Regions from separate parts of the Pseudoalteromonas sp. AWH4_217 genome, predicted to be linked through region 1. Evidence: predicted binding sites of a transcription regulator. Region 1 holds the regulator's gene; each other region holds the start of a gene.
The links. Region 1 encodes LexA, which represses DNA repair genes until DNA is damaged. Its sites were predicted from a motif close to TACTGTATNNNNATACAGTA; they were not measured.
Positions count from the first base shown of each region.

Region 2: the regulator LexA is predicted to act here: its motif matches at 6,476-6,495, upstream of ACXAH1_RS13560 (SulA-like leucine-rich domain-containing protein).
Region 3: the regulator LexA is predicted to act here: its motif matches at 8,411-8,430, upstream of imuA (translesion DNA synthesis-associated protein ImuA).

Region 1 is NZ_JBSWYM010000023.1:22-9,877, forward strand. It holds gene ACXAH1_RS21335 (hypothetical protein) at 130-273, opposite strand; gene ACXAH1_RS21340 (hypothetical protein) at 527-712, shown strand; gene lexA (transcriptional repressor LexA) at 869-1,477, shown strand; gene coxB (cytochrome c oxidase subunit II) at 1,807-2,919, shown strand; gene ctaD (cytochrome c oxidase subunit I) at 2,916-4,514, shown strand; gene ACXAH1_RS21360 (cytochrome c oxidase assembly protein) at 4,511-5,140, shown strand; gene ACXAH1_RS21365 (cytochrome c oxidase subunit 3) at 5,133-5,996, shown strand; gene ACXAH1_RS21370 (DUF2909 domain-containing protein) at 5,896-6,204, opposite strand; gene ACXAH1_RS21375 (SURF1 family protein) at 6,276-6,941, shown strand; gene ACXAH1_RS21380 (transmembrane cytochrome oxidase associated protein) at 6,934-7,431, shown strand; gene ACXAH1_RS21385 (COX15/CtaA family protein) at 7,428-8,423, shown strand; gene cyoE (heme o synthase) at 8,420-9,325, shown strand; gene ACXAH1_RS21395 (SCO family protein) at 9,322-9,856, shown strand, end outside.
Region 2 is NZ_JBSWYM010000010.1:5,041-14,896, reverse strand. It holds gene pabB (aminodeoxychorismate synthase component I) at 1-141, shown strand, start outside; gene ACXAH1_RS13590 (CoA pyrophosphatase) at 138-695, shown strand; gene ACXAH1_RS13585 (L-serine ammonia-lyase) at 892-2,268, shown strand; gene cysB (HTH-type transcriptional regulator CysB) at 2,489-3,466, opposite strand; gene ACXAH1_RS13575 (hypothetical protein) at 3,745-4,506, shown strand; gene ACXAH1_RS13570 (NCS2 family permease) at 4,513-5,802, opposite strand; gene ACXAH1_RS13565 (tetratricopeptide repeat protein) at 5,921-6,382, shown strand; gene ACXAH1_RS13560 (SulA-like leucine-rich domain-containing protein) at 6,504-6,929, shown strand; gene ACXAH1_RS13555 (YchJ family protein) at 6,946-7,401, shown strand; gene ACXAH1_RS13550 (VC2046/SO_2500 family protein) at 7,664-8,185, opposite strand; tRNA gene ACXAH1_RS13545 (tRNA-Tyr) at 8,298-8,382, shown strand; tRNA gene ACXAH1_RS13540 (tRNA-Tyr) at 8,406-8,490, shown strand; gene ACXAH1_RS13535 (M48 family metallopeptidase) at 8,685-9,359, opposite strand; gene ACXAH1_RS13530 (ion channel) at 9,432-9,856, shown strand, end outside.
Region 3 is NZ_JBSWYM010000019.1:41,148-51,003, reverse strand. It holds gene ACXAH1_RS20140 (hotdog fold domain-containing protein) at 1-287, opposite strand, end outside; gene ACXAH1_RS20135 (methyl-accepting chemotaxis protein) at 929-2,941, shown strand; gene ACXAH1_RS20130 (error-prone DNA polymerase) at 3,014-6,265, opposite strand; gene ACXAH1_RS20125 (Y-family DNA polymerase) at 6,211-7,698, opposite strand; gene imuA (translesion DNA synthesis-associated protein ImuA) at 7,704-8,399, opposite strand; gene ACXAH1_RS20115 (SOS response-associated peptidase family protein) at 8,580-9,293, shown strand; gene ACXAH1_RS20110 (methyl-accepting chemotaxis protein) at 9,297-9,856, opposite strand, start outside.

The DNA.
Region 1 (9,856 bases):
GTCGATGAAAGACATTCATCCATGAATATCATCGACATTAGTACTTCCATGTACGTCAAACCCGTTGCAGAAATGCAGCGGGTTTTTTGCTATGTGCGATTTAAAAAGATGTAGACAGAATGGCGTTGTCTATTCGTTCATGAAGGTGGGTGGATGGTGAATAGGTCTGCGTTCTCTAGAATGGCTTATTTCACCTTGCGCAAAGTAAATGCACTCGCGTTGCTCGCTGTCATTGTACTTTGCACTTAATTCATCCATGAATCTCATCGACATTCGTACCTCCTTGTACATCAAAACCCGATTCGAAAGAGTCGGGCTTTTTTGCGTTTTAGCCTAAAGGTTTTTTAGTTGAGAACACCGACATTTCTCCATTCAAACAGGTCTACACTAGCGCACTTGATGCGGGATTTGCTAACAGACCACACCGCCCATACAACAAGTACACTGAAACAAACCTACTCAGCACTGAAAAGCTGGTTTAAATGGATCCCGTATCCAGTGTGGGATGACGACGGAGTTGTTGGAGGTGTGGCAGAGCAGGGTGAGCCTGAAGCCACTGCTGCAAGGCTATTTCGTAGGCATGACAAATACACCGGAGCAAACCTACTCAGCACTGAAAAACCGGTTTAAACAGCTCCCGCATCGGGTGCGGGATGACGGAGGAGTTGTTGTTGCAAACGTTGCTCGTTCAGGGTGGCAGCTGAATCATTGACGGCGCACAATGAACGAAGAATAGGGTTGTATCTAATAGCAAACAGATTTAAATGTGTGACTAAACTTCGTTTTCAGGTTAGAGACGATTAACCGTTGCGAAAAAATGATAACTGTATATACTCACAGTAAATGCACTGTATGGAAAACCAGTTATATGCGACCACTTACAAAACGACAAGAGCAAGTTTTTGAACTTATAAAAGTTTTCATTAAGGATACTGGCATGCCGCCGACTCGAGCAGAGATCGCGGATTCGCTTGGGTTTCGCAGTGCAAATGCTGCAGAAGAGCACTTGAAAGCATTGGCCAAAAAAGGCGTAATCGAAATGGTACCAGGTGCAAGTCGAGGCATTCGCTTAGTTGAGGACGAGCCTGAGCAACTGGGTTTGCCTTTAATCGGTCGAGTTGCCGCAGGCGAGCCGATACTTGCACAAGAACATATTGAAAGTCATTGTTCAGTCGACCCTGCTATGTTTCATCCTGCCGCAGACTACTTATTAAGAGTCAATGGTATGAGTATGAAGAACATTGGAATTATGGATGGAGATCTATTGGCAGTACACCGTACTCAGGTTGTGAATAACGGACAGGTTGTCGTTGCTCGGGTTGAGGAAGATGTAACAGTTAAGCGTTTTGAGAAGTTAGGTAAGAAAGTATACTTACATGCTGAAAATGAAGATTTCTCTCCTATTGAAGTGGATCTGGAACAACAGAACTTCTCTATCGAGGGCCTGGCCGTCGGCGTGATTCGCAGTGATATTTAAATATTTCCTCCCGCCCGGCGCAACGCAAGTCGGGCGAATTTTACGTCTTGTAAACACTTATACTCAGCCATCCTAAGTGCTGCAGCGTATGAGTGAATCCTAACAAACAGCTATTTTTCAAATATTTCCCTCCCATAGAAATCAAAATCAGCGTCAGATAAAAACTTGCTAAACGGTTAAATTTTGACTAGTTGTTAAATGGTCGTGCAGTACTCATGGGATAACCCAAGTGAAATGACAGTCATCCGATAATAAGAACCGTTGCTTCTCACACTTGAAGCAATTGAGGGAGACGTCTAATGAAAATAGCCAAACTCATCACAATTGCGATGTGTTTACTTGTCAGTACGTTCACGTTCGCAAGTGACTACAACATGCGTACCGGTGTTACTGACATTAGCAATCAGGTATATCAATTACACATGACCATATTCTGGATCTGCTGTGTGATTGGGCTGATTGTCTTCTCCGTCATGTTTTGGGCTCTGATCCATCATCGACGCTCTAAAGGTGCCGAACCTGCGCAATTTCACGAAAGCACTAAAGTCGAGATCCTCTGGACTGCTATTCCGTTTTTAATTTTGGTTGCAATGGCGGTGCCTGCAACAAAAACATTAATTGCGATGGAAGATACCGATAAGGCCGACCTAACCATTAAAGTAACTGGCTCACAATGGAAGTGGCACTATGAGTACTTAGGCCATGATGTGGACTTCTATTCTCTTATGTCTACGCCGAGAGCGCAGATTGATAATATGCAGAGCAAAACAGAAAATTATTTGCTTGAGGTTGATAAACCTCTGGTCATTCCTACAGGCAAGAAAGTACGTTTCTTATTGACCTCTGATGATGTAATTCATTCTTGGTGGGTACCTGATTTTGCAGTTAAAAAGGACGCAAACCCGGGGTTTATTAACGAGGCCTGGACTAATGTGAATGAGCCCGGTACCTATCGTGGTCAGTGTGCTGAGTTGTGCGGTAAAGATCATGGGTTCATGCCTGTCGTTGTAGAAGCCAAACCTGAAGCAGAGTTTCAGGAATGGCTTGCCAATGAAAAAGCACAAAGAGCACTTGCTGCTGAGCAAGAGGCTGCCTTACTTGACCAAACGCTTAGTAAAGAAGAGCTTATGGCTACAGGGGAACGTGTTTACATGGCCTATTGTGCGGCGTGTCATCAACCTACAGGGCTCGGTCTGCAAGGTGTGTTTCCTGCATTAAAGGGGAGCGCTATGGTAACCGGGGATTTACAGGCACATATTGAAATTATTATGGAAGGGCGTCCTGGCACAGCAATGCAAGCGTTTGCGAAGCAACTATCGTTAAAAGAAGTTGCGGGAGTTATCACTTTTAAAAGAAATAGCTGGGGGAATGATACCGGGGAAGTCATCCAACCTAGTCAAATACAAGCCTACCTTGACGGCAAACAGGAGGAAGCCAAATGACTTCGAGTACACAGCAGGCTGCTCTTGAGCAAGAGCATGACCATGGTCACCACGGCCCGGCAACCGGAATTAAGCGTTGGCTTTTTACGACTAACCATAAAGATATAGGCTCTTTGTATTTACTCTTTTCTTTACTGATGTTCCTAATCGGCGGCGGTATGGCTATGGTCATTCGGGCTGAATTGTTCCAGCCAGGGTTACAGCTTGTTGATCCACACTTTTTTAATCAAATGACCACAGTGCATGGTTTGATCATGGTGTTTGGTGCTGTTATGCCTGCCTTTACAGGCCTAGCAAACTGGATGGTACCTATGATGATAGGTGCACCCGATATGGCACTGCCACGCATGAATAACTGGAGCTTTTGGATCTTGCCATTTGCTTTTCTTATTCTGCTCGCATCGTTGTTTATGGAAGGCGGCGGCCCTGCATTCGGGTGGACATTCTATGCGCCACTCTCCACGACTTATAGTAACGATAACACCGCATTATTTGTCTTTGCTGTTCATATTATGGGTGTTAGTTCCATCATGGGTGCAATTAATGTCATTGTGACTATAGTCAACATGCGCGCTCCAGGTATGACATGGATGAAGCTACCACTGTTTGTATGGACCTGGCTGATTACTGCTTTCCTGTTGATTGCGGTAATGCCTGTGCTTGCTGGTGCGGTGACTATGGTGCTGACAGATAAGTATTTTGGCACAAGCTTTTTTGATGCAGCAGGGGGAGGCGACCCTGTGATGTTTCAGCACATCTTTTGGTTCTTTGGTCACCCAGAAGTATACATTATGATTTTACCGGCCTTTGGCGTGATTTCGACCATAGTACCCACCTTTTCAAGAAAGAAACTGTTTGGTTATGCTTCTATGGTATACGCGACCTCCTCCATTGCATTGTTGTCTTTTATTGTGTGGGCACACCACATGTTTACCACAGGGATGCCGTTGGCAGGTGAACTCTTCTTTATGTATGCGACCATGCTTATTTCTGTGCCTACAGGTGTAAAGGTCTTCAATTGGGTGGCCACAATGTGGCGTGGCTCAATTAGTTTTGAAGTTCCCATGTTGTTTGCTATCGCATTTATCGTGTTGTTTACGCTTGGCGGTTTCTCTGGATTGATGCTAGCGATTACCCCTGCTGATTTTCAGTATCATGATACCTATTTTGTGGTCGCTCATTTCCACTATGTGCTGGTGACTGGCGCGGTCTTCTCTATTATGGCTGCAGCTTACTATTGGTTACCCAAGTGGACCGGATATATGTATAGCGAGACGTTGGCAAAATGGCACTTTTGGTTGTCTCTTATCAGTGTAAATATCCTCTTTTTCCCTATGCACTTTGTCGGGTTGGCAGGGATGCCAAGGCGGATCCCCGACTATGCTCTGCAGTTTGCGGATTTTAATGCTTTGATCAGTATCGGGGGGTTTGCATTTGGCTTGTCACAACTACTGTTCGTGGCTGTGGTCTTTAAGTGTATCGCAGGTGGTCAGCGTGCGCCTGCTAAAGTATGGGATGGTGCAGAAGGGCTAGAGTGGGAGGTTGCCTCGCCTGCGCCTTACCACACTTTCAGTACCCCCCCTGAGGTGAAGTGATGCATACCCCGTTGCTTAGAAAACTTGTGCTGTTGGTTTTGGGTATGTTTGCATTTGCATTTGCACTGGTACCGCTTTACGACGTGTTTTGCGATATAACCGGTTTGAATGGGAAAGTAGAGCTGACAGCAGCTGAAGCAAGCGAAAAGCAAGATTTGGCAAGACGAGTTGATGTGAGTTTCACGACCCACACTCAAGGGCAGGCACCTTTCAAAGTGAAAGCGGCGACTTATCAGGTAACGGTCACACCTGGTACGTTAACCGAAGTGAACTTCACAGCCGAAAATCTAAGTAGTGATGCTCGAATTATGCAGGCAATTCCTTCGGTTTCGCCCGGTATGGCAGCTAAGTATCTGCATAAACTCGCTTGTTTTTGCTTTGACCAGCAGAGTATGCAAGCTCGCCAGACAATGTCGTTTACGTTGCGCTTTTATGTAGATACTGAACTGCCCAATGACATTGCAGAGCTGACACTCGCATATACGCTCTATGACATCACAGACAGAAAAGCGGCCGCTCATGGGGCGCCGGCAATGAATCTCATAGATGGCACGGTAAGCGAAGACTATGCTCAGAGCATACAGGCCGCGGTGTATCAACAAATACGAGGAATAAGTCATGGCTAGTGGTTACGAAAAATACTATGTACCAGAGCAAAGCCCGTGGCCCATTGTGGGGGCAATTGCGCTGTTTGGTGTAGCCGTAGGAGGTGGGTTAACAGTAATGGAAAGTCCTGGTGGTCAGTTCATCTTGTATGCGGGAATTGGCCTGCTGTTGTTTATGCTGGCCGGGTGGTTTCGACACGTCATTCATGAGTCACAAGGAGGCTTATATTCGGCGCAAATGGACCGCTCCTTCCGTCAGGGGATGGCCTGGTTTATTTTTTCGGAAGTGATGTTCTTTGCTGCATTCTTTGGTGCTTTATTTTATGCCCGAATGTTTGCTGTTCCCTGGCTTGGTGGGGCAAGTAACAATGCTATGACGCACGAAATACTGTGGCCCAGCTTCGAGGCGGTGTGGCCGCTACTGAGTACACCTGGTGGAGATACGACACAGGCAATGGGCTGGCAGGGGTTACCACTTATAAACACCATTATCCTCCTGATCTCTTCTGTTACCTTGCATTTTGCGCACAGTGCAATGGAGCAGGACCAAAGAAACAAAGTAAAAGTATTTTTGGGATTGACCATTCTTTTGGGCTTTGGGTTTCTTGTACTTCAGGTAGAGGAATACATACATGCTTATCAGGATCTGGGATTAACACTAGATGCAGGGATTTACGGTAACACCTTCTTTATGCTCACAGGCTTTCACGGCATGCATGTCACGCTCGGTGCCATTATTTTAGCTGTGGTGTGGTTAAGGGTGATGAAAGGCCATTTCAGCGCACATAATCACTTTGCGTTCCAGGCGGGTGCGTGGTACTGGCATTTTGTGGACGTGGTTTGGTTGTGCTTGTTTGTGTTTGTGTATGTGTTATAGCGTTCGGGGCTGGATTGAAGTCGAGCCAGCCCAACCCTTTCGCAATGAGAATAAGCAGTAATACGCTTGCCGAAAAAAATACCCTTTTACCGAGGAGACGAGACATAGATTCACCAGATTGATCCCCTTTGAGCATAATGAACAAAGCTCGAAACAGGTTATAGATGATGCTGAAAAGCAAAACAATAATAATTAACTTGAGTAGCATGGCATATGACGCAGATAAGTATAAGTAGATCAAAGGTTAGCGCATATTGCACAATTTTGGCAGTGAGTGTTGTGGTATCTACATGTCTCGCTCTCTCTGTGTGGCAATGGCAAAGAGCAGCCCAGAAATCATACCTGATTGAGAAGCGACATAGCGACCAGGCACCACGTGAGTTTAATGCGATTGCTGATCTGCAAAACAAGGCGGCGCTCGAGGGAAAACAGTTTCGGATACGTGGATACTTTGACGAATCACGTTACTGGCTGCTGGACAACCAGATTGTCAACGGATCACCCGGCTATGACGTGGTGGCTTTGTTTCGCCCTGAATACCGCGACGAATGGCTCGTCGTTAATCTGGGATTTGTACCTGCGACACAAAGTCGTACGGTATTACCAGAAGTTGAGCTACCTGCTTTACAACAAACAATCGAGGTTGAGTTCAAAATCGGTAAGTGGGCGGGATTTACTCTGGCAACTCAGCCCGATTTAAATGCAGCGCAGCCACAACTGCTCCAATATCTAGATCATACATTTTTTGTTTCTCAGACGCAGCGCTCTATTTCGCCCATGCTCGCGTATGTTTCTCGCCCCGTTACTACTGCAATTCAACCTCATTATGAGGCGGTGGTGATGGGACCGGAAAAACATCGGGCCTATGCATTGCAGTGGTTGTTACTGGCCGTTGCGGCGATGATCATTCCCTATTTTGCCTTTAAAAGGAAGCATGATGAGTAAGGTTCCAGGACTATTTTTAGCGTGTTGTATCATACCTTTGCTTGCTGCCTGGCTCGTACTCAGGTCAGGATGGCAACCAGACACGACGACCAATCAGGGGCGGTTTTTAGGTCAGGAAATCAGACTGAATGTACCAGAACAAGCGCACAAAGCTTGGTTTATTGCATTGAATCAACCAAGAGATTGTAATCAGGCATGTCTGGGTCAGTCAGAATTAATGGACCAGCTAGTTGTTGCTTTGGGAAAGCATCGCCAGCAAGTTGGTCTCTTGTTGCTGGGCGAAGGTCAGAGCGAAGTGGCCAGCGTAATATCGGAAGCGCCAGTATTGTCACCGGGGGCGTTCTATCTGGTCGACAAGCGTGGTCTGGTCGTCCTTGAATATTTACCACAGCAGGACCAAACCGCAAACAGAGTATTGATCAAAGGCCTGCTGAAAGATCTAAAAAAACTCTTGTCTTATGAACGAAGTAGTTCTGGAGGTAGTCAATGACGCAGGGATTTAAAAAGCTAGTTATGATGTCAGCGTTGCTCGCAGCACTGGTTGTATCCTTAGGTGCCTACACCCGGCTAAGTAATGCAGGTCTGGGGTGTCCGGACTGGCCAGGCTGTTATGGTTTTTTGACGGTGCCTAATGAAGCACATGAACTGAAATCAGCACAACAAAAGTTTCCCGATAGCGAAGTCCATCAGCAGAAGGCCTGGATTGAAATGGTACACAGGTATTTTGCCGGTGGTTTAGGGTTAGTCGTTGCCGCGATTTTCATTTTAGCACTGCGTCATCCTAGCTATAGTAAAGGGATCAAAGGCTTGTCTACTTTGCTTGTTGTATTAATCGTGTTTCAGGCGCTGCTGGGGATGTGGACAGTAACGATGAACTTGCAGCCATTGATTGTAATGGGCCATTTGCTGGGTGGGTTTACCATACTCAGCCTGCTGACCCTGCTGTGGCTTAAAGCCAGTAAGCCGCCTGCCGTCACTATTGCGCACTTATCAGGCCTGAGAGTGATAGCACTGAGTGTACTCATAGTTTTGATAATACAAATTGCACTGGGAGGATGGCTGGCAGCAAATTACGCTGCACCGCACTGCCGAGGACTGCCATTGTGCGAAAATGGTGAGCTGTTCTCATTGAGTAGCTTGTTTCAGCTACCACATTCTTCCGCCAGCTATGAGTTTGGTGTCTTACCGTTTGAAACTCGTCTTTCTATCCACCTGGTTCATCGGATTTGGGCCATGGTAACGCTGGTCGCTATTTTGTTTCTTTGCTGGAGACTTTATGTACGTATTCCAGATTTAAGTGTAAAGCCTGTTATTTTGCTCCCGGCTATTTTGGTGCTGTGCCAAGTTCTTTTAGGGGGGGCAATTGTGCATTGGCAGTTCCCCCTGTTGCTAACGTTGTTCCACAACGTGATGGCTGCACTTTTATTACTGTCACTGGTTCGGGTGTGTTATCTACTGTTTTATCAAGGGGGTAAGGTATGACGATTAGCGTACAACAACTCGGCTCTGTTTTTCCTGATTTCGTTTCCGGTATGAAGCCTTACCTGGCGATTACCAAAGCCAAGGTGGTTTTGATGCTGGTGCTGACAGCCTGGGTGGGTCTTGCACTTGCACCTGATTTAGGGCGTAGTTATGGCCAGCAATTAATGAGCTTAATATCAATTGGCCTGATCTCTGCGTCGGCAGCGGCCATCAATCATATCGTTGACCGCAATAGAGACAGTAAAATGGCAAGGACGCGCCATCGTCCTCTTGCCATGCAGCAACTCTCTGTATCTAAAGCGCTACTCTTTGCTGCCTGCCTGGCAACGACAGGGACCATAGGTCTGTTGTGGTTTAGCAATTGGTTATGTGCGGTACTGACTTTGCTGGCGTTGCTTGGTTATGCCGTTGTGTATACTGTGTTTCTCAAGCATATGACACCGCAAAACATTGTGATTGGTGGGCTCGCAGGCGCGTTACCGCCATTGCTCGGTTGGGTTAGCGAGACTGGTACTTTGGCAGCAGAGCCCTGGTTGTTGGTTATGATTATTTTTGCCTGGACGCCGCCTCATTTTTGGGCACTGGCGATCGCTCGCAAAGCGGATTATGCAAGAGCAGGGATCCCCATGCTACCCGTCACACATGGGATACAGTTTACCAAGCTATGTATGGTCGTCTATACGGTGTTGTTATCCCTGGTATGTGTGTTGCCATATTTGATTGGTATGGTAGGGCTTGTGTATCTGGTTTCGGCTTGCATCCTCAATGGGGTTTTTACATTTTTAGTTGTGCGCCTGTACATTGATCATACTGCGCAACAGGCGATGGGGGTTTTTCGTTTTTCTATCTGGTATTTGCTGTTACTCTTTGTCTCATTATTCGTAGACAGAGCACTGGTATGAAAACCATTTTTCTTCTTTTGGTGGTGCTGGCAATGTTAAGTGGGTGTCAGCCAGCACCGAAAGTATCTGAATTTGCCGTACATTACGAGCAACCACGGACACTAAAGCCGTTCGTCCTGGAAGATCAACATGGCCAACAGGTGACGACTGAGCAGCTAACGGGACAATGGAGCTTGCTGTTTCTCGGCTACACACACTGCCCCGATATATGCCCTATGACCTTGGCTAAGCTTACAAATATTGCCGCATCGCTAGAGTCTGTCCAGGCCGTCAATGTGTGGTTCGTTGCTGTTGATCCACAACGTGATACTCAGGAAAAGCGCAAACAGTATATAGACTATTTCAACCCTAGGTTTGTCGCAGCGTCTGCGCCGCATAACGTCTTATTTCCATTTGTTCGAGACATTGGTTTGATCTATGCCATAAATAACAGTGATGAACCCGAGTATTATGTTGACCATAGTGCATCCATTGCATTGGTTAATCCAAAGGCACAGTTGGAGGCAATATTTAAACCAGAGTTCAAGGCCG
Region 2 (9,856 bases), on a different contig from region 1:
TCGATTACCATCCGAACATTAGTGTGTCATCAGCAAAAAATTTACTGCTGGGCCGGTGGAGGGATTGTCGCAGACTCGGACTGTGAGTTAGAGTATCAGGAGACTTATCACAAGGTGAACAAGATACTGCCCATCCTATGAATCTACAACACGTCATAAGTCGCTTTAGCCTGAGCGACTCAAACCAGACACCTGTTTTAGGACAAGGTCAGGAAAGTGCCGTTTTAGTGCCACTGTTAGAGGTGAATGGACAAGCCTCAATGCTACTTTGCAAACGCAGTGCTCAACTACGCAGCCACCCTAGTCAGCTATGTTTTCCGGGTGGCAAAGTTGAATTGCAAGATGCCTCTGTGATCACCACAGCACTACGCGAGAGTCAGGAAGAAATTGCCCTTGATCCGCAGCAGGTTAACCCGGTTGGCGTATTGCCTTTACACACCACACTGACAGGCTTTCGGATAACGCCTGTCCTGGCAGTTTTAAATCACGATGCAACCTGGGAATCACACAGTGATGAAGTAGAACAGGTATTTACTCTGCCGTTATCTCTGCTTGCACAACAACGCGCCTGGCAGCCAGTCCAGACCCAGTTGCGGGGCAAATCAGTGACGTTTAACGGCCTGATGACAGAGCACGGGTTGCTCTGGGGAGCGACTGCCAAAATCGTTCAGCAGCTACTTGCCAGAGTGGCCTGACCTGTCTAAAACTTGCCATAAAATTGCGCTATAACCAAATGAGTTTGTACGCTTTCGAGTACTTATTGCCGCTCATTGACTATATCCACTTCTAGCCCAACCAAAACTGTATACAATTTTGCTGTGAAATGGGTTACTTATGCAATAATTAACGTTATGATGTGCGCCCGTTCAGAGGCAATGTTGAGTAGAATTTATGATTAGTGCATTTGATATGTTCAGTATTGGTATTGGGCCGTCATCTTCCCATACTGTCGGACCTATGCGCGCTTCGCGCCTGTTTGTGAAAGACCTGCAGGACAACAACATAATTGATCAGATCACATCAGTAAAAGTGGAGCTATTTGGCTCGCTGGGCCAAACTGGCATAGGCCACGGCTCTGGTAAAGCAGTGATCCTGGGCTTAGCTGGATACGATCCCGAATCAGTAGATGCGGACAAAGTGCCAGAAATTCTGGATACCATTGAGCGCGAGCAAGTGATTTATCTGGACAAGACTCACAAAGCCGCTTTCCCTAAACAAGGGGCGATTGTCTTCCATCGTCGTAAGACCCTGCCAAAACACTCTAATGCGATGGAGCTGCAAGCTTTCTCTGGTTCTGAGCTAGTACATAGCCAAGTTTACTACTCAATCGGTGGTGGATTTATTGTAACCGAAGAACAGTTTGACAACGAAAAGCAAGCGGCGTTGGATGTACGTGAACAGAACCCGGCCCCCTATCCTTTTGAAAATGCCCAGCAGCTGCTGGAAATGTGCAAAGAGACGGGCCTGAGTGTGTCTTCTCTGATGATGCACAATGAGAAAACGCTGCGCAGCGAACAGGAAATAAAAGCTGAACTGTTCCATATCTGGGAAGTAATGAAAGCCTGTATTGAACGCGGCATGCGTACTGAGGGTATATTACCTGGAGGATTAAAGGTAAAACGTCGCGCTCCAAGCTTGTATCTAAAACTGAATGTGGAAAACAGTAATGATCCGCTACGTGCTATGGACTGGGTTGACCTGTTCGCACTGGCCGTGAATGAAGAAAATGCAGCGGGCGGTCGGGTTGTCACAGCACCGACTAATGGCGCAGCCGGGATTTTGCCTGCGGTGCTCATGTATTACCACACATTCATCAAAGAAGTGGACGCAGAAATTGCCACACGCTACCTGCTAACAGCTGCCGCGATTGGCATTCTGTATAAGAAAAATGCTTCTATCTCTGGTGCCGAAGTAGGCTGTCAGGGAGAAGTAGGGGTAGCGTGCTCTATGGCAGCCGGAGCCCTGACAGAAATCATGGGTGGCAATGTCGTACATGTAGAGAATGCCGCGGAAATTGGCATGGAGCATAACCTGGGCCTGACTTGTGACCCGGTTGGCGGGTTAGTACAGGTGCCTTGTATTGAACGAAATGCCATGGGTGCAGTAAAAGCCATCAACGCTTCGCGTCTTGCCATGCGTGGTAGTGGTGAGCAGAAAGTGTCTTTAGATAAAGTGATCAAAACCATGCTCGATACGGGTAATGATATGAAAACAAAATATAAAGAAACAGCACGTGGTGGTCTGGCGGTTAATATTATCGAGTGTTAACCAGTAAGGTCTGTACGTAAAAAAGCCGCAATTGCGGCTTTTTTATTGTCTATTCGTACCAATTTGCTTAATTAAGTCTTCTATTCTGAGGCGAGAAAATATCGTCGATAACCAGGCAAAGATTTTGCTATTTAGTTGCTCTAAATGAGAAATTTTTCACACAGTTAGCATCATATTTGCTCTTTCAAATTGAACAGGCATTAAGTGAAATTGGTACCTCTTACTTGACTGGTAGCTCTGTGTTTTCAAATAACGCATCGACATCTTCCTGATTGCGCATCAGGCTGGCCCGCTCGACCAGGTCTTTCGTCAGATGAGGCGCAAAGCGTTCGATAAAGTCATACATGTAGCCGCGCAAGAAACTGCCCTTTCTGAAGCCTATCTTAGTCGTACTTGCCTCAAACAAATGGCTGGCATCAATACATACCAGATCTTTGTCTGTCACTTCATCGACCGCCATGGTTGCCAGCACACCAACACCAAGGCCTAATCGAACATAAGTTTTAATCACATCCGCATCGGTGGCTGTGAAAACTATATGCGGTGATAAACCGTGTGCATTAAAAGCTTTGTCCAGCTCTGAGCGCCCGGTAAAACCAAATACGTACGTGATCAAAGGATACTTTGCCACATCCTGCACCGTGATATTGCTGCCCTTTTTAGCCAGCGGGTGGTCTTTCGTGACGACAATGCTGCGATTCCAGTGATAGCAAGGCAGCATAATCAGATCACCATACAAATGTAGTGCTTCGGTTGCGATGGCAAAGTCAGCATCGCCCCTGGCAGCAGCATCTGAGATCTGTTGCGGCGTCCCCTGATGCATATGCAAAGAGACTGCCGGATACTTTTGCATAAACCCCTGGATCACATTTGGCAGTGCATAACGCGCCTGCGTATGTGTGGTTGCAATATTTAGTTTACCCTGGTCGGGCAGCGTATGTTCATTAGCAACGGCTTTAATGCCCTCAACCTTTGACAGTATCTCTCGAGCAATATTGATTATTTCATTGCCAGCACTGGTAACATGCGTGAGATGTTTACCACTGCGGCCAAAGATCTGTACACCAAGCTCGTCTTCCAGCATACGCACTTGCTTGGAAATTCCCGGCTGGGAGGTATACAAGCTTTCTGCGGTAGCTGACACATTGAGGTTGTGATTCAGAACTTCAACTATGTATTTCAGTTGTTGTAATTTCATAACTAAGCGTTTGTTTTAATTGTTATCTGGTGTACGACTAGGCCAGCTATCATTAGATACAGGCAAATAATGACTCAGCCTAGCATAATTCTAGTCTATCCGATAGGACAATACTTTCCCCAGCCTATTAGAGCCAGCTTCCAGTCATTAAGCTATACTAAAAAATGATGGAATTTGCTGGATTTTCAAGTCTCTTGTTATTAACACTGTTCAATCCGCAATTATTTGATGTAATATAAAAAAACTATCAGCTGTATGATTTACGAAGAGATCCGGGTATGTTTGTTACCGTAATAATTTTGTTGATTGTAGCACTCATTGTAATTGCTGTGTGGGTTAGTGCTATTCAACAACACAGAGAAAAACAAGAAGCGGAGCGCCGTAAAGAGCTGGCCAAACAAAAGCGGATCATAGAAGAAGCCGAAGACGTCATCCTCAACAGCAGCAATATTCCTATGTCGGGCGCAATGATCCGTATCATTCAACGTCGAGTGCATGATGCGCTCGTTGCTATGGTTGAATTGTCTCCTACCTCTCGCGAATTGAAAAGCCGTATGCATGAGTCGCAGGAGCGTATGAATAATGAGCCCCAAAATGCCAACGAATCTGATAAAGTAGCCCTGCCCGATAACGACAAACAACTCATTGCACTGGTTCAGGGAATTAAAAAATTACGCCACCTGCTGCGTTCAGAGCATAGTAAAGGCAAGGTAGACACGCAGGTATTCGTGCAAGAAGACCGTAAAATGGAGCGGTTGCAGCTTAGGATCAACGTTGAAAGCCAAATCAAGCGGGGGTTGTCTGCTAAAAGCGCCAACATGGTAGGCTCAGCTCGACAATACTTTGAAAAAGCCTATGCGATTATTTGCGGTGTTTCTTATTCAGATGAATACATTAATGAAAAGAAAACATTGTTAGAAGGATACTTGAGTGAGATCAGCACAGAGCTCAAAGCCTCTAACGCCTCTGCGGTGAAAAAGAAAGCCGAGAAAGAAAAGGACGATCTCGACGTCCTTTTCGCACCCAAGAAAAAGTGGTGATCAGCGTCAGCTGATCGCAAACTTCACAATAAACAGCAGGGTTAATACCCAGACACTGATAGAAATTTCCTCTCGCTTATTACAGGCCAGTTTAACCGCTGTGTAAGAAATAAAGCCAAGTGCGATGCCGTGAGCAATGGAAAAAGTCAACGGCGTCATTAACAGTACAACGCTCACCGGTATCGCATCGCTCATATCATCCCAGTTAACTAGCTTCAGATTTTGTAACATCAAAACAGCTACGTACAATATGGCTCCTGCTGTAGCATAAGCTGGTACCATCTGGGCCAATGGCGCGAAGAACATCATAAGCAGGAAACACAACCCAACGACCACAGCAGTTAAACCTGTTCGGCCACCCACGGATACACCCGACACAGATTCGATATAAGAGGTAGTGGTAGACGTGCCAAGGAAGGAGCCGGCAATGGTCGCCGAACTATCCGCAGACAATGCTCTGCCCAGACGCGGCATCCGCCCCTCCTGATCAGCAATCCCCGCTTTTTGCGTAACAGCAACCAAAGTACCGCTGGTATCGAACAAATCAACAAACAAAAATGCAAACACGACACTCAGCATTGAAATTTCCAGTGCGCTGGCAATATCCAGTTGCGCCAAAGTGGGTGCAATGCTTGGCGGTGCTGACACAATACCTGAGTATTCAACCAAGCCAAGGGCCCAAGCCAAAACCGTTACCAATAAAATACTCAGTAACACACCACTTTTCATATCACGATACATCAAAGCTGCAATCACAAAAAAACTCAGAATGGCCAACAGAGGACCTGGGCTGGTGATGTCTCCCAATTGAACAAAGGTAGCTGGACTGGCGACAATGATCTGCGCATTTTTCAGCGCAATCAGTGCCAGAAAAGCTCCAATGCCCGTAGCAATAGCTTGTTTTAATACCAGGGGAATTGCCTGGATCACCCATTCCCTGACTTTAAAAACACTCAGTAGTAAAAACAGGCAGCCTGATAAAAATACCGCGCCTAATGCGCTTTGCCAGGTGTGGCCCATACCTAATACAACGCCGTAAGTAAAAAAGGCATTTAGTCCCATCCCTGGTGCCAGGGCCAGAGGATAATTGGCCCACAGGCCCATAATAAAGCAGCCAATGGCTGCCGCTAAACAGGTGGCGACAAACGCAGCGCCATGATCGATGCCCGCTTCAGCCAACATGGCCGGGTTAACAAACACGATGTAAACCATAGTGACAAATGTCGTCAGACCGGCAATAAACTCGGTTTTGACTGTGCTCTGCTGTGCACGGAGCGAAAATAATTTTTCCAGCATGTCTTTGTATTTTATATAGAAACGAAAGCCGGATTTTATCATAAATCTCTGGTGTAATCGGACAAAATAGTTAAAAATCAACTACACTCTGATCTAGGTCGTATTAAGTGAAATCAGTATGAAAAAGAACCAATTAGCAGTTGCAAACGGCAATGACTTGGAACAACAACTCCTCAATGTATTGGAGTTTGTGACCGCAACACCAGACTCTGAAAACCGCTGGCCCTCAGACACGGATAGCAAAGCTGCCTATAAAAAAGGGCTTTATTATCTGAAAAATAAACAATATCCGCTCGCCGCAAAATGGCTACGCCTGGCTGCCATGTCAGGCGACAATAAAGCACAGTTCTATCTGGGTATGCTGTTCATTAAAGGCCAGGGTGTGCCTAAAAGTGTTTTTCATGGTATTGCCTGGCTGTCACTCGCGCAAAGTCAGGGCAATCAGGCAGCAGCTGGTACACTGGAGCAAGTACGTACACATCTGACTGCGAAACGATTTATCGATGCTCAATGTTATGCTGCAACACTGTATGAGCAAATCCACCAGATGATGCATTTTAATCAGGACACGATCTCATAATAAAAGTAAACACAATCAAAGCACTAATAGAAAAGAACAAAAAATACGCGATATTTTACTTGCCAAATAGCACTGTATGAAATACTGTATAACCACTGTATAGAAAATCAGTGGTCTGCTCATGTTACATACTCAAGTGCAAAATATTTCTTCATCTCAAACCAATACAGCCGATAAACGTTATCAGCTAGTGTATGCGGAAGATGACATAGTCAGCAGTTTGGAACTATTAAAGATTCTGTATCGATGTAACTCGTTACATAAATGGACACTGCTCATTGCACCAGACAACATCCCAAGCAAAGCACTGCTGGATAACAGCTCAATTGACAGCAGCAAGTTACTGGTGCTGCGACAGAGACATTTGATAAACTTGGAGTATGTTATTAACAGCGCTTTATGCAAAGGCAACTTTGCAGCGGTGGTTACCTGGACAGACATAGTATCTGATCAGCAGCTTGCCCGGTTTAAGCTGATAGACAGTGATACTGAATTGTTTTGCTTCACTCGCTCTACTGGCCATGGAACATCCGTCGTTGCGCATTAAGTCCAAATGAGAATATATGTGTTATTGCGGTTCTGAAACTGAAGCACAAGTGTGCTGTCTGCCTTTTATAGAAGGACGTAAGCAACCTGAAAGCGCCCAACAACTGATGCGCTCACGGTATAGTGCGTATTGTCTTAAAGACACAGGCTACATACATAATACGTACGCACAAAGCATGCGTGCAGAAAACAGTGAAGCCAGTATCCGAGCATTTGCCGAGCAGGTCACCTTTATCGGGTTAGAGATTATCCAGTGCAGTGAGTCTACTGATTATCACTTTGTGGAGTTTAAAGCGATGTACCTTGATGGCGGCGTGTGCGTCACAATGCATGAACGGTCTCGCTTTATAAAAGAAGCAGGGCTGTGGCGTTATCTAGATGGCGACCTGTTTGCCTGCCCTGAGAGAAAAATTAGCAGGAATGATCCTTGTCCCTGCCAAAGTGGGAAGAAGTTCAAAAAATGCCACGGCTAGGTTGGCTGGCTAAACTTTTGGGTTATTGAATGCACAATAATCCATAAAGTGTAATGTTCCCGCGCTTGAGTATTACTCTTAATTTTTTGTTTCTACGTTTTACAGGTGCCAAAGCAGCGTTCTGTAAAGCAGGATCAGTGCCGTAGAATGATACTCAGCAAAAGCTAAATGTTCTCCTCATTTAGATTTGCATCTGGTGCATACAAGCATGTAGCCCTATCCAAAGCGTCTTTTTGTATTCCCATGCCGTCGGTGTGCTTCTTTAAACAGCAACCTGCAACATAGATTGCATTTCTCCGCCGGCTATCTGATCATAAAACCCTGCTGCATCGATGTCTTTATTATCAACAATCATGTGAGGGTTTCTGGTTTTTTCTAGCCTCTGTCTTACTGCTGGCTCAAGATTGTCAACAATATGCAAAGGAATGTGCTTTTTGTCATTACGCACGGCATAGGGCTCTGGCTGTAGACATTCTTTGAGACGAAGGCTGGCTAGATCCCCCTCTTGAACCAAAAAACCATTGTCCTGGCCGATGAGCATATTAAACTGCTCGGGTGCAAGTGGTTTTTGAGGGCCCAACTGCAATGCCAATTTTAACGCTGCTTCAGATTTATCCGGCTGCTCGGGTGAAGTATGGGGCAGGTCAAACTGGCTAAAATCTAACGCATCCTGAGACAACAAAGATAAAAGCAATGCAAAGTCACCGCGCCGGGCTTCATGAACACTGTGATTAAGCGCACTACCAAGCTGGGCCTCTTTGCACAAAATGCCATCTATCTGCATGTAAAATCGCCACAATTTATGGAATATGAAAATTTATCGGCATTTTTTCAATTTTCTTTAGAACATTTCTTTACTTCACTAAAAACTTTGATATTATCAGCGCCCATGTTGAGGAGGGGTTCCCGAGCGGCCAAAGGGATCAGACTGTAAATCTGACGGCACTGCCTTCGCTGGTTCGAATCCAGCCCCCTCCACCACATCACAATTTGTATTTCTCTTAGGAGGGGTTCCCGAGCGGCCAAAGGGATCAGACTGTAAATCTGACGGCACTGCCTTCGCTGGTTCGAATCCAGCCCCCTCCACCACTTTCCTATCAAACCAATTTAAAAATAATGTCTGGTTAGCCACTCATATCAAAAAGACATTCATATTTAAATGCTCATTCCCCAACGATAGCACTTCTGTCATTTGGAAACCTATACGTTCTTGCTTACGCTTTTGAATGATAACTACTGGCAGAAAAATTCGATTCATTGATTCCAACCGAAACCGTACGCCCCTACTTTTTAATCTGCAACACCACTGCGTTTTGGCTTAAATAAGTTTGTGCCCTCTTATATTCAGGGTAATGATGCGCAACGATTTTCCAAAAGGCTTGGTTGTGTGCCATGACATGGAAATGCGCCAACTCGTGCACAATAACATAATCAATTACCCACTTAGGTGCACCTACCAGCAAGCTATTGAGTGCCAGAGTGCCACTTGATGACAAGCTGCCCCAACGACGTTTATATTCCCTGATTTTAAGTTCTTGATACTCACTTCTCATCAGGTCGGAATACTCCGCCAGTACCGGCGTCACATAACTAAGTAACACCTGGTTTAAATACCCAAACAGCGCTTTTCTCGCCCCTTCAGAGTCGGGTTTGGCATGCGTTTTTAGACCAATGCATTTCGCATCGTGATCAATGTAAGAGCAACTTGGTGACAACTCAAACTGATACTGCTCGCCAAATATCTGAATTTTCTTACTGTCAAAAGGTATCTGGATCTGCTGCTGAGCAGACATCGCCAATTTTTTACTTTCGACCCAGTGTGATTTGCTTTTTAGCCACGTATCCAGCCAACGCTTGTCGATTCCGTAGGGCGCGAATACTTTCACGCCATCTGCTGTTACTTTAATGGCAACACTCTGTCTGCGCTTACTGATGCTTAATTGATAATCGAATGACATAGATACAATTTTTTATTTACCCTGAAAAAATACTGCTACCCTTACTTATAAGAAGGATTGATCTGGCGCACTATGAACAACAAACCTCTTTGCCAATATGAATCACCCGATGGCCATAAATGCCAAGAAATAGATATGGGGTCAGGCTATTGCTTTTGGCATGATAGCAAATTTGACAAGAGCGGTCTGGAATTGACACAAAAGCTGGAGAGATATGCCAAAAGAGGTGGTCTCTTGCAAGGTCTGGAGTTAAAACGTGCAAACCTCGAAGGCCTCAACCTGGTCAAGTTTGACAACCACGAAGGCTATGACTTGTCATACAGCAACTTTTATCGTGCTAACTTGCAAGGTGCTCATTTATTCAATAGTACAATTAAAAATGCTTCTTTAATGAAGGCAGACTTGCGTGACGCCAATCTGCACTGCTGCAAGCTTGGAGATACAAACCTGTTAGGCATGAAGCTCGATAAGACGCGCATCGACAACCTCTATCTCGG
Region 3 (9,856 bases), on a different contig from region 1:
TTGGGGATCCAGCGATGTGTTTTCGACGGTATACTGGCATCGGTCACCACTCCAGCACATAGTTCAGCGAGGTTACACTGCGCAATCGCATGCACCGTGCCAATATGGTTGTGCACGGCTTTTCTGTTGGGCATTTGCGCCGTGATCCGCCCTTCACTGAGGTGAGTGATCTTAGGTTTAATAGTACCGAAATAAGGCGCTCGCTTGCAGACCGCCTTGCTGAATAGCCAGTTGCCAAAGGGCAACCATTTAAACTTCTTATAGGTTTTTAATAAGGGTGTTGCCATAACGCTTACCTGTTGGATTTAGATAACACCTCACCCTAACACATCTGACCAGTTAGTTCAGCCCCGTTTCACTGTTTTCTTTGTTCCCTTTATACATGAATATCATCAAATTAGAGTGAAAGCCTGGAGAGTGAATATTACCCTTTTTACAACAAAAATCGTGTAAGAGGCATCACCGGGACAGCATGCGTATATCTCTGGCACACCTGATAACTTCGCCTGCCAGGTCAGCACAATACAGATATAAAATATTTCATAACCTGACAGGTAAATACAATAAGTTTTTCTCTATTTGCTCTGATTGGCTGTAAAACCTCACTTCCCCCTTCGCGTTCAACCTTAAATATTTTATAATAAACAAAGATATATGATGAATTTCACGTTATTTAGAGCCGTTCTAATCAGACTACTTTAGCCCTGTTTTTAGAATAAACCAGATATTCTCTTTAACTGGAACAAAATTGGAACGATTCAAAAACAAAATTTTAAAATAATCAGCAAAAAGCAACAAGCCTGCCTATCACTCATACTCTGACTGCAGATAAAACTTGTCATTTTTTGCAATTAACGACTTTAATTATGGACGACAATACAATGAAAAGTACGCCACGGATGACGCCTCTTTCGAACTTGGTGATTCTATGAAACTCAGTAACAAACTCTACTCGGCCTTTGGTGTTCTTATTGTGCTGATGGTGATGTCCAGTACACTCGTCTGGTTTAAAGTTGCAACCGAAACAGCCCGGGCTCAGGAAGTCACAGGCGATGACCTCCCGGGCATGATCCTCTATAGCCGCTTGCTCGACACCGAACACCAGCTCAAAAGTGCAGCGCTCGAATATATGAATGGGGATACCAGTAAGAAGTCCATGTTTAATGAGGTATTTCGAAAGTTCAAGGAAGTACACACCGAGTTATACCGCTATGAATCAGCCAAACAGGCTGACCGGGAAAAAATGGCTCACATTCTCAAAAGCATCACGACTTACCACCAGCGAGTCAATCAGGATGTTTTTGGTCGCTATGATCCCGATGCCTATCAACGTATAAAAACCCGGGTTGACCGCCTTGAGTCGACCACCGGAGAACAGTTAGAGTCTCTGCTAGATAAGCTTAAAGAACAAGAGTTTAACGATGCTATGCAGTCGACCGATTTACAGGAGTCACTCAACGATGACCTGCCGGGTGTCCGTTACTATTTAGAGCTTGTGGATGAAGCCGGCGATATGATAGCCGCGATTATTTCACATACAACGGGTAATGCGAATGCAGAAGCAGACTTTAATGACGATGCCGCCAGCTTTGAAGAATATCTGAACCTTTTGATACCTCTAGAACAAAAACCGAATGAGTTACAGGATATCGCGACCATTAAACGCTTATATAAAGCCATACGCGATGAAGCGGCTACCGTCTTCAGCAGCTATGATCCAACAGCTTTTAAACAGGCAACAGCGACGCTCAGCGAATTGGACAGAAAATACATTCAGGATATAGCAAAGATCCTCGATGTCTCTGCAAAAGAGGAAATCGATGATGCCACTGGTGCACTGGAGCTGTTAGTTGAGGGGCTCAACTCAACCTCTATCGTGATTATTGTGATCACACTGATCGCTGCAATTCTGGGTATGGCCATTGCCTATATTATTAGCAGCTCAATCGTATCCAGACTAAATCAGGTACTGGGAGTCGCTGAACGGATCAGTGCAGGTGATATCTCAGACAGAGACATCGTGCACAAAGGCCAGGACGAAATTGACGGACTGGCCGAAGCCACCAATAAAATGGCTCGCTCTTTGAACGAGCTATTACACTCAATTGCTCAGGTGGTAGATGATGTGCGTACTTCGAGCCATGACATCGCCGAAGCCAATGACCAAATCGCTTCGCGCAGCCGCTCATCGGCCGATCAGTCGACTCAGGTTGCCACCGCCATTGAGGAGATGAGCGCCACAGTCTCAGAGGTTGCGTCACAGAGCCAGGTCGCAGCCAGCCACGCCGACCAGGCGCGTACACTGGCCTCAGGAGGCGGAGATACCGTCGGACAAACCGTCAGTAAAATTAAAACTGCCTCACAAAACGTGCAGAAAACCGCTGAAAATGTGACTCACCTGGGCGAACTGAGTAGTCAGATTGGTAACGTGATTGGCGTGATTGGCAGTATTGCCGAGCAAACCAACCTGCTCGCCTTAAATGCCGCTATTGAGGCTGCACGAGCCGGCGAACAGGGGCGTGGCTTTGCCGTAGTCGCCGATGAAGTCAGAACGCTGGCTGAGCGTACCTCTAAAGCGACGGAGGAAGTGGTTTCTACAGTTCAGTCGATCCAGTCTCAGACGGAACATGCCGTCAGTTCAATGCAAAACAGCGTGTCTCAAGTTGACCAGAGTGTATCTATGGCTGAAGCTGCGGGAGCTCAGCTGGATGACATTGTTCGTGGTGCGTCTGAAATTGCCTCTATGATCCAGTCGATAGCGACTGCAACCGAGGAACAATCAGTCGTGGCTGGTGAAATGGCTCGGGACATTTCTAAAATAGAGCAATCCAGCCAAAGTTCACTGCAGGATACTCAGGTTGCAGCTTTGTCTGCACAGGAGCTCAATAAGCAAGCCGAGCAACTGGCTCAATTGGTTCGTAAATTCAGACTCAGAACTTAATTTTACCTAGGTATTCTGGCGCAGCGCTTTTTGCTGTGCCAGTCTTGAGCTTTGTTTTGGCTGATTTGTAGCTTAATGAAAGTCCCGGGACTTACTGTGCAAGGTGCCCAGGATCTCACTGCGGTCAACCAGCCGACCGGCGATGACGTGGATCACCTCGCCTTCTTTTTCAACAATACCTTTTACTTCCAGCAGTTTAGCACTGAGGTAAGCCTGCTTTTGAGCACGTGCAGTGCCCGCCCATACCACCACATTGATATTGCCGGTGTCATCTTCAAGCGTAAAGAAGGTCACCCCACCCGCAGTGCCCGGCGCCTGTTTACCAGTCACGATCCCTACCACAGTCACCACAGATTTATGCCGACAAGCACTGAGCTGCGCCATGCGAGTAAAACGACCCAGTTTACCGGCCTTATCGAGCAGCGTTACCGGGTGTTGACCCAGAGTGAGACCCAGCGCCGCATAATCTTCCACCAGGTCGTCCATGTCATCTGGCTGAAAAATACAAGATTGCGATTCCGCCAGCGAATGCGTACCGTCAGGCTCCGTGCGTGTGGCAAATAATGGCAAGGCCTGTTCCTGATCCATCAGTGTCCAGCGAGCCGAATAACGGTCGCCCTGTAACGCTTTAAGCGCATTGGCAGACGCCAGACACTCCAGTGCATTACCAGACAACCCGATGCGCTTTAGCTCACCGATATTCTGAAACCCTCTACCCGGGCGAGCAGCCAGTAACTGCTCAGCATTGTCACGTTGTAAGCCTTTTACCAGACGCAACCCAAGTCGAATCGCAAATCGCTGCTGTTGCTGGCAAATATGATGATCGTACTCAGAGGCATTGACACACACAGGCAAAACCTCCACCTGATGACGCCTGGCATCCTGGACCAATTGTGAGGCGCTGTAAAACCCCATTGGCAGACTGTTTAATAGTGCGGTATAGAACATCGCCGGATAATAGTGTTTCAACCAGGCTGATGCATAAGCCAGCACAGCAAACGAGGCGGAGTGACTTTCCGGAAAACCATACTCACCAAAACCACAGATCTGCTCAAAAATACGTTCAGCAAAACTCACTTCATAGCCCCGTGCTTGCATCCCGTTGATCAGCTTTTCTCTAAACTGCATCAACTCACCACTTTTTTTCCACGACGCCATTGCCCGGCGCAATTGATCTGCCTCCCCACCGGAAAAGCCTGCCGCAACCATCGCCAGTTTAATCACCTGCTCCTGAAAGATAGGGACGCCCATTGTGCGAGACAACACAGACTTCACCTCCTCGGAAGGATAAGTCACGGCTTCTTCACCATTACGACGTTTTAAGAAAGGATGCACCATATCCCCCTGAATTGGCCCCGGCCTGACAATGGCAATTTGGATCACTAAATCGTAATAACAGGCGGGTTTTAATCGGGGCAGCATGCTCATTTGTGCGCGGGATTCTATCTGAAATACGCCGACAGTATCTGCCCGCTGAAGCATTTTATATACCTGAGGGTCGTCACCCATCCGGGTTAACTCAGCCAAATCCAGCTGTCTTGATGTGTGCTGTGCGATCAGTGCAAACGTTTTACGAATGGCACTCAGCATACCCAATGCCAGTACATCGACTTTAAGCAGTTTAAGGCTTTCAAGGTCGTCTTTATCCCACTGGATCACTGTGCGCTCTGCCATAGCAGCATTCTCTATGGGTACCAGATCATGCAAAGGGCCAGCAGAGATCACAAAGCCGCCCACATGCTGAGAAAGGTGGCGGGGAAAACCCATGATTTCTTCAACCAGGCTGATGAAGTGCTGCCCTTTCAGTGAATCTGGCTGCAAGCCGAGCTCACTCAACTGAGTTTGCCAGTTTTGACCACGGTCACGACGGTTCACATTGCGGATAAAATAGTCCAGCTGAGTTGCTTCAATTCCCAGCGCTTTCCCGACGTCTCTGACGGCACTCTTAAAGCGGTAGCTGATCACCGTTGCAGCCAGCGCGGCGCGCTTACGGCCATATTTATGGTAAATGTACTGGATCACCTCTTCACGACGTTCATGTTCAAAATCCACATCGATATCTGGCGGCTCGTTACGCTCTTTACTAATAAAACGCTCGAACAACACCGACACCTGGCGTGGATCTACCGCTGTTATCTCCAGGCAGTAACACACCACTGAGTTGGCTGCCGAGCCCCGCCCCTGATATAAAATCGCTTTGCTACGTGCAAAACGTACCAGATCATGAATGGTGAGAAAAAAGTAGGGATAGTCCAGCTCCTCAATCAGTGCCAGCTCTTTAGTTATGATCTCGGCTATCTCTGGCGGCACGCCCTGTGGAAAGCGCTTTTTTTGCCCATGTTTTACTAAATCGCGTAAATGCTGCATCGCCGTTTTTCCTGCGGGCACCAGCTCTGCCGGATACTGATAACGCAAAGAGTCCAGATTAAAATGACAGCGCTTTGCTATGCGTAAAGATTCTGCCAGCCAGGGTGCCTTAAACAGCTTGCTGAGTTTTTCCCGGCTACGCAAGGCGCGTTCGGCATTAACCAATAACCGGCCTTTGACTTGTTCAAGCGGCAGATTAAGCCGAATGGCCGTCAGTGTCTGTTGTAGTCTGAGTCGCTCACTGCTATGCATTAACACACCACCACATGCCGTAATGGGTAACTTATAGCGCGCAGCTAATGTCTCGCAGTGAGCAATAAAACGTTGCTCCTGGTTTACTAAATGGCGCTGCATGCCCACCCAACTACGATGTTTATGATGACGTACCAACCAGGCTCCCCAGTGCTCATCTCGGTCATCTCCTTTAGGTAACCAGATAAGCAGGCAGTGACGTAACGACAGTAAATCCCATTCGGCCAGCTGATAGTGACCTTTTTCAGCACGTCGCCTGGCATTGGTGATCACCCGGCATAACTCACTGTAGGCTGCTTTATCCGGACAAAGTAACACCATGTCCAGTGACTCAAAACGCATCAGGCTGCCCACAACCAGTTGTAAATCAAGTTGCAGCTCCTTAATTAACGTATGCGCCCTCACTACCCCAGCCAAGGAGCATTCATCGGTAATGGCAAGCGCAGTATAAGCGAGAAAATCAGCCTGGCGCACCAGTTCTTCTGGCCTCGATGCGCCCTCTAAAAAAGAGAAGTTAGTTTGACAAAACAGCTCAGCATAACCAGGCAGCCTTTCGCTTCCGGGTGGCTCATCCGTCCCCTGGCCAACCGTCTGTTTTATCCCCGGTGAAGAAACGGGTAAGGCGAACATCGCTGACTTATTCGTTGCCATCAACTGAAAACCCCATGGCAAAACCAGCGCTGCTGACGATCTCGGAACACCCATAACCAGCGCCCCTGTGCATCCTGAGCCACAAAGTAATCTCGTTCAACCTCATGAGCATCCCACCAGCCAGTGCAGATCCGTTCAGGGCCTAAGTGGACATTAATTTTATGCTGTAATGGCTGGATACTCGGCAGTAAAAAGGCGGGTCTGAGATAGCCCATTTCAGGGTATAACGAAGGTACCTTCGGAAAAGGTGTCCCCGACAAAGGTGTCCCCGGCATACTCAGTGGCGTACAGTATCCAGTTGCCAGCTCAGGGCGCAAATCATCACAGGCTGTCAGTCCCTGTACCGCACGCTCACCTAATTTAGCCTGCAACACAGCGACCAGACCAGCAGACGTCATCGTACCGCGTTGCTCGGCAAACAAGTCATGCATCAGTTCATCGGGCTGACACATCTGTGCAACTTTTAGTCCTATTGCCTGTACCGGACCATTGAGCGTCACTGAGCTGAGTTTGAGGTCGCATAAGTTCAGCCACAGATCGGCCCGATCTGTACCTTCTGCACGACCCACTTCAAGCTGTAGGGGTTCAGCATCGCGCTGATACAAGGTCAGTATTAATTGTCTGGCATGTCGATTACGTAACCGTAAAAACTGCTCCTGTTGCACCAACAGTTTAAGCAGCGGTTTATTCAGCCAGTCCAGGTTTTCTATGTCGTACAACAGTGGCAAATAGCGTTCAAACTCTGGCTCTGGTTGATAAAAAGTCACAGGGTGAGGCACTTTCCCGCGCAGCCTGGACACATACTGTACCAGCTCACAATCGAAACGTTTTCCCAGCTCCACCAGAGGCAACGCGAACAGCTCGCCGACAGTTTTAAACCCAACCCGTTGTAGCCGCTCAAGCTGTTTAGCAGGCAGTGATAAGGCCACCAACGGCAGGCCATGTAAGGCTTTTTCAAGCGCTTCGGGGTTCTGATGTGCCAAAGCGCCATGCTGTTTTGCCAGCAACCGGGCGGCCTCCGGGGAGTAGCCAAATGCAAACCGATAGGTAAAGGACTGTGTATCCAGATGTGAGCGCAACGTGCTCAGGTAGTGAGATAAATCCCGGTACATGGCGAGCATACCGCTGACTTTCAGTAATAAGCCCTGAGGCGCAAACAGAGCAATATCTGCCGTGATCAGATACAACCACTGGGCAATTTCACGGATCGTTCGGCTTTCATCGGCTTCATCATAGGGATGTACAACCAGCTCTCGACTGCGGGCCGCGGCGGCCGCCAGTCCCATACCCGTCGATATCCCCAGTTGTGCAGCAGCCTGATCCAGCTGCATCACCCTGTTGTCACGCCCACCGACAATGATGCAGGGCCGAGATAACTCAGTGGTGATACCATCAGGTTCTGTCTCATCCGATTTTTGCGTTTGCTCCGCGATTTTCAGTTTATCGAGCTGAATAGCAGGAAAGTGTAAATACAACCACAAAGTCATTACCACTACCTGCCTGTAGAATACTGCTGTGCAACATCTGGTACTTCCTTGCTCTGAGTATGAAATTGTTCGGTCAGCTCAGGCCAGAGCAGTGACATATCCAGTGCAAATTGGGACTGAGCCCAGCCGCCTTTGCGCTTTTTAACTGTGATACTCAGACCTTTGGTATGTGGGTTAAGTCCCAGGCTTAAAGACACCGGCAAGGTCCCCTCGCCATAGTGTTCACGACGTAAAAGATACAGACACGCCTCGCCAGTCTGAGCTGCCAGCTGCAGACGCTTGACCTGATGCACCTGGAGTGCTCCATGCCATACCAAGACACTGTTGCAGGCGCCGCTTTTCAGGCACTGCTCAGCAGCCCATAGTGCTTCTTGCGGGCACCCTGGGGTGATTTCCAGCAATTTGCCGGTGTCCATTCCGATACGCTGCAAAGCATCGGCATTCAGGCGAGCCGGCGGATTAATGACCGCCGTTAAACCACTTTGTTGCATCAGACTGGGCAATAACAATCTCAGCTCACCAATGCCTAGCTCAGTATGCAAATCCACGACGCCGATTTTAGGAAAGCCACCCTGTAAGAGTTTATCCAGCTCTGTATATCCTGTCGCCGTGAGTTCTTTACTGTGTTGCTGACGTCCAATAAGCCCTGAGCCCTGCCAAACCAAATCCTGACGCTGTAATCGTTCAATTAAATTGCTCATAACACACCTCAACCTGTATATTTATACAGTATAATTACTGTTGACCAAAGTGCAAGCATGCTGTGTGTATCTCGCTGCAGGCAGACCTACTAAACAGCACAGAGAACACATAACGGTTAATCCAGATCAAGCAGTGACAACCAGAGTCAGTTAAAGTAACAGAGACAACAGGAGCGTATTATGTGTGGGCGATTAAATATCACCGATGATCCCTTTGTGATCGAGATATTAGAGGGGCTGGGCATTGCGAACCCGAGAGAAAACATGCACTTTGGCCGCTTCAAAAAAGCAGCGGACAGCATCAGTATTGTGCATGAAGAAAATGGCCAGCGGCAACTCAGTAGCGCAACCTGGTGGCTGTTGCTAGAGCCAAAGCCCGGGCAAGGTTTTAAACCGTCCAAATACACGTCATTTAACAGTCGCTATGACAAACTTCACGTTAAAGGCAGCGCTGCCTATCTGCCATTTCACTACAGCCGCTGTATTATCGTGGTAAAAGGCTTTGGCGAAACCCTTTTCACCAAGAGCAAGCCACAGCATTATTATGATTTTATCGCCCCTGATGGCGCATTATGCTTAGGCGGGTTATATAAAGTGTGGCACCACCCGGACAATGGGCAAAAACACTACTCCTGCTCAGTGATCACCTTGCCTGCACACCCTAAACTACGCCGTTACCACGACAAAGCCAGCCCTTTGATTTTGCCACCTTCGCCTGCCGAGCTCAACGCCTGGCTAGACAGCACACAGCACAATGGCGGTGGCTTTACTCATCTACTGATCCCACATTTATATCAGCGTCTGGCAGTGTTCCAAATAGACAAACCCAGTAGTTACAACCCACTGGGAGAGGTGGCTTATATTGCTAAAGATCCTCTTCGCAACAGACAGTAAAAATCATACCTGATAACGTGCCAGAATATCGTCCAGCTGAACGGCAAGCTTCGCCAGATGTTGTGATCGGTCGTCAATATCCTGGCTACGCCCCAGATTACCATTGGCCTCCTCACTAATGGCACTGATGGCCTGACTGATCTGTGCCACAACCGCCGATTGCTCTTCTGCTGCCGTCGCAACCTGAGTATTCATCGCCACAATCTGCTCAATGGCATCAGACACATCGATCAACGAGTCTTTTGCCCGCTCAGAAGTTTCTGCATTATCAACAGAGCGCTCGCGACTTTGCTGCACGGACTGACGAGCTTCGCCCACTCCACTTTGCAACGCCTTAATCATCTGCTCAATTTCTTCGGTTGCCTGCTGAGTGCGCTGCGCCAGCCCCCGTACTTCATCTGCTACCACAGCAAAACCTCGCCCGGATTCACCAGCCCGAGCAGCCTCAATGGCGGCATTCAGCGCCAGTAAGTTAGTTTGCTCTGCTATGGACTGGATCACATCCAGCACACTTCCTATCTGTTCGCTTTGAGACGACAAGCCATTCATCACATCCCCGACCT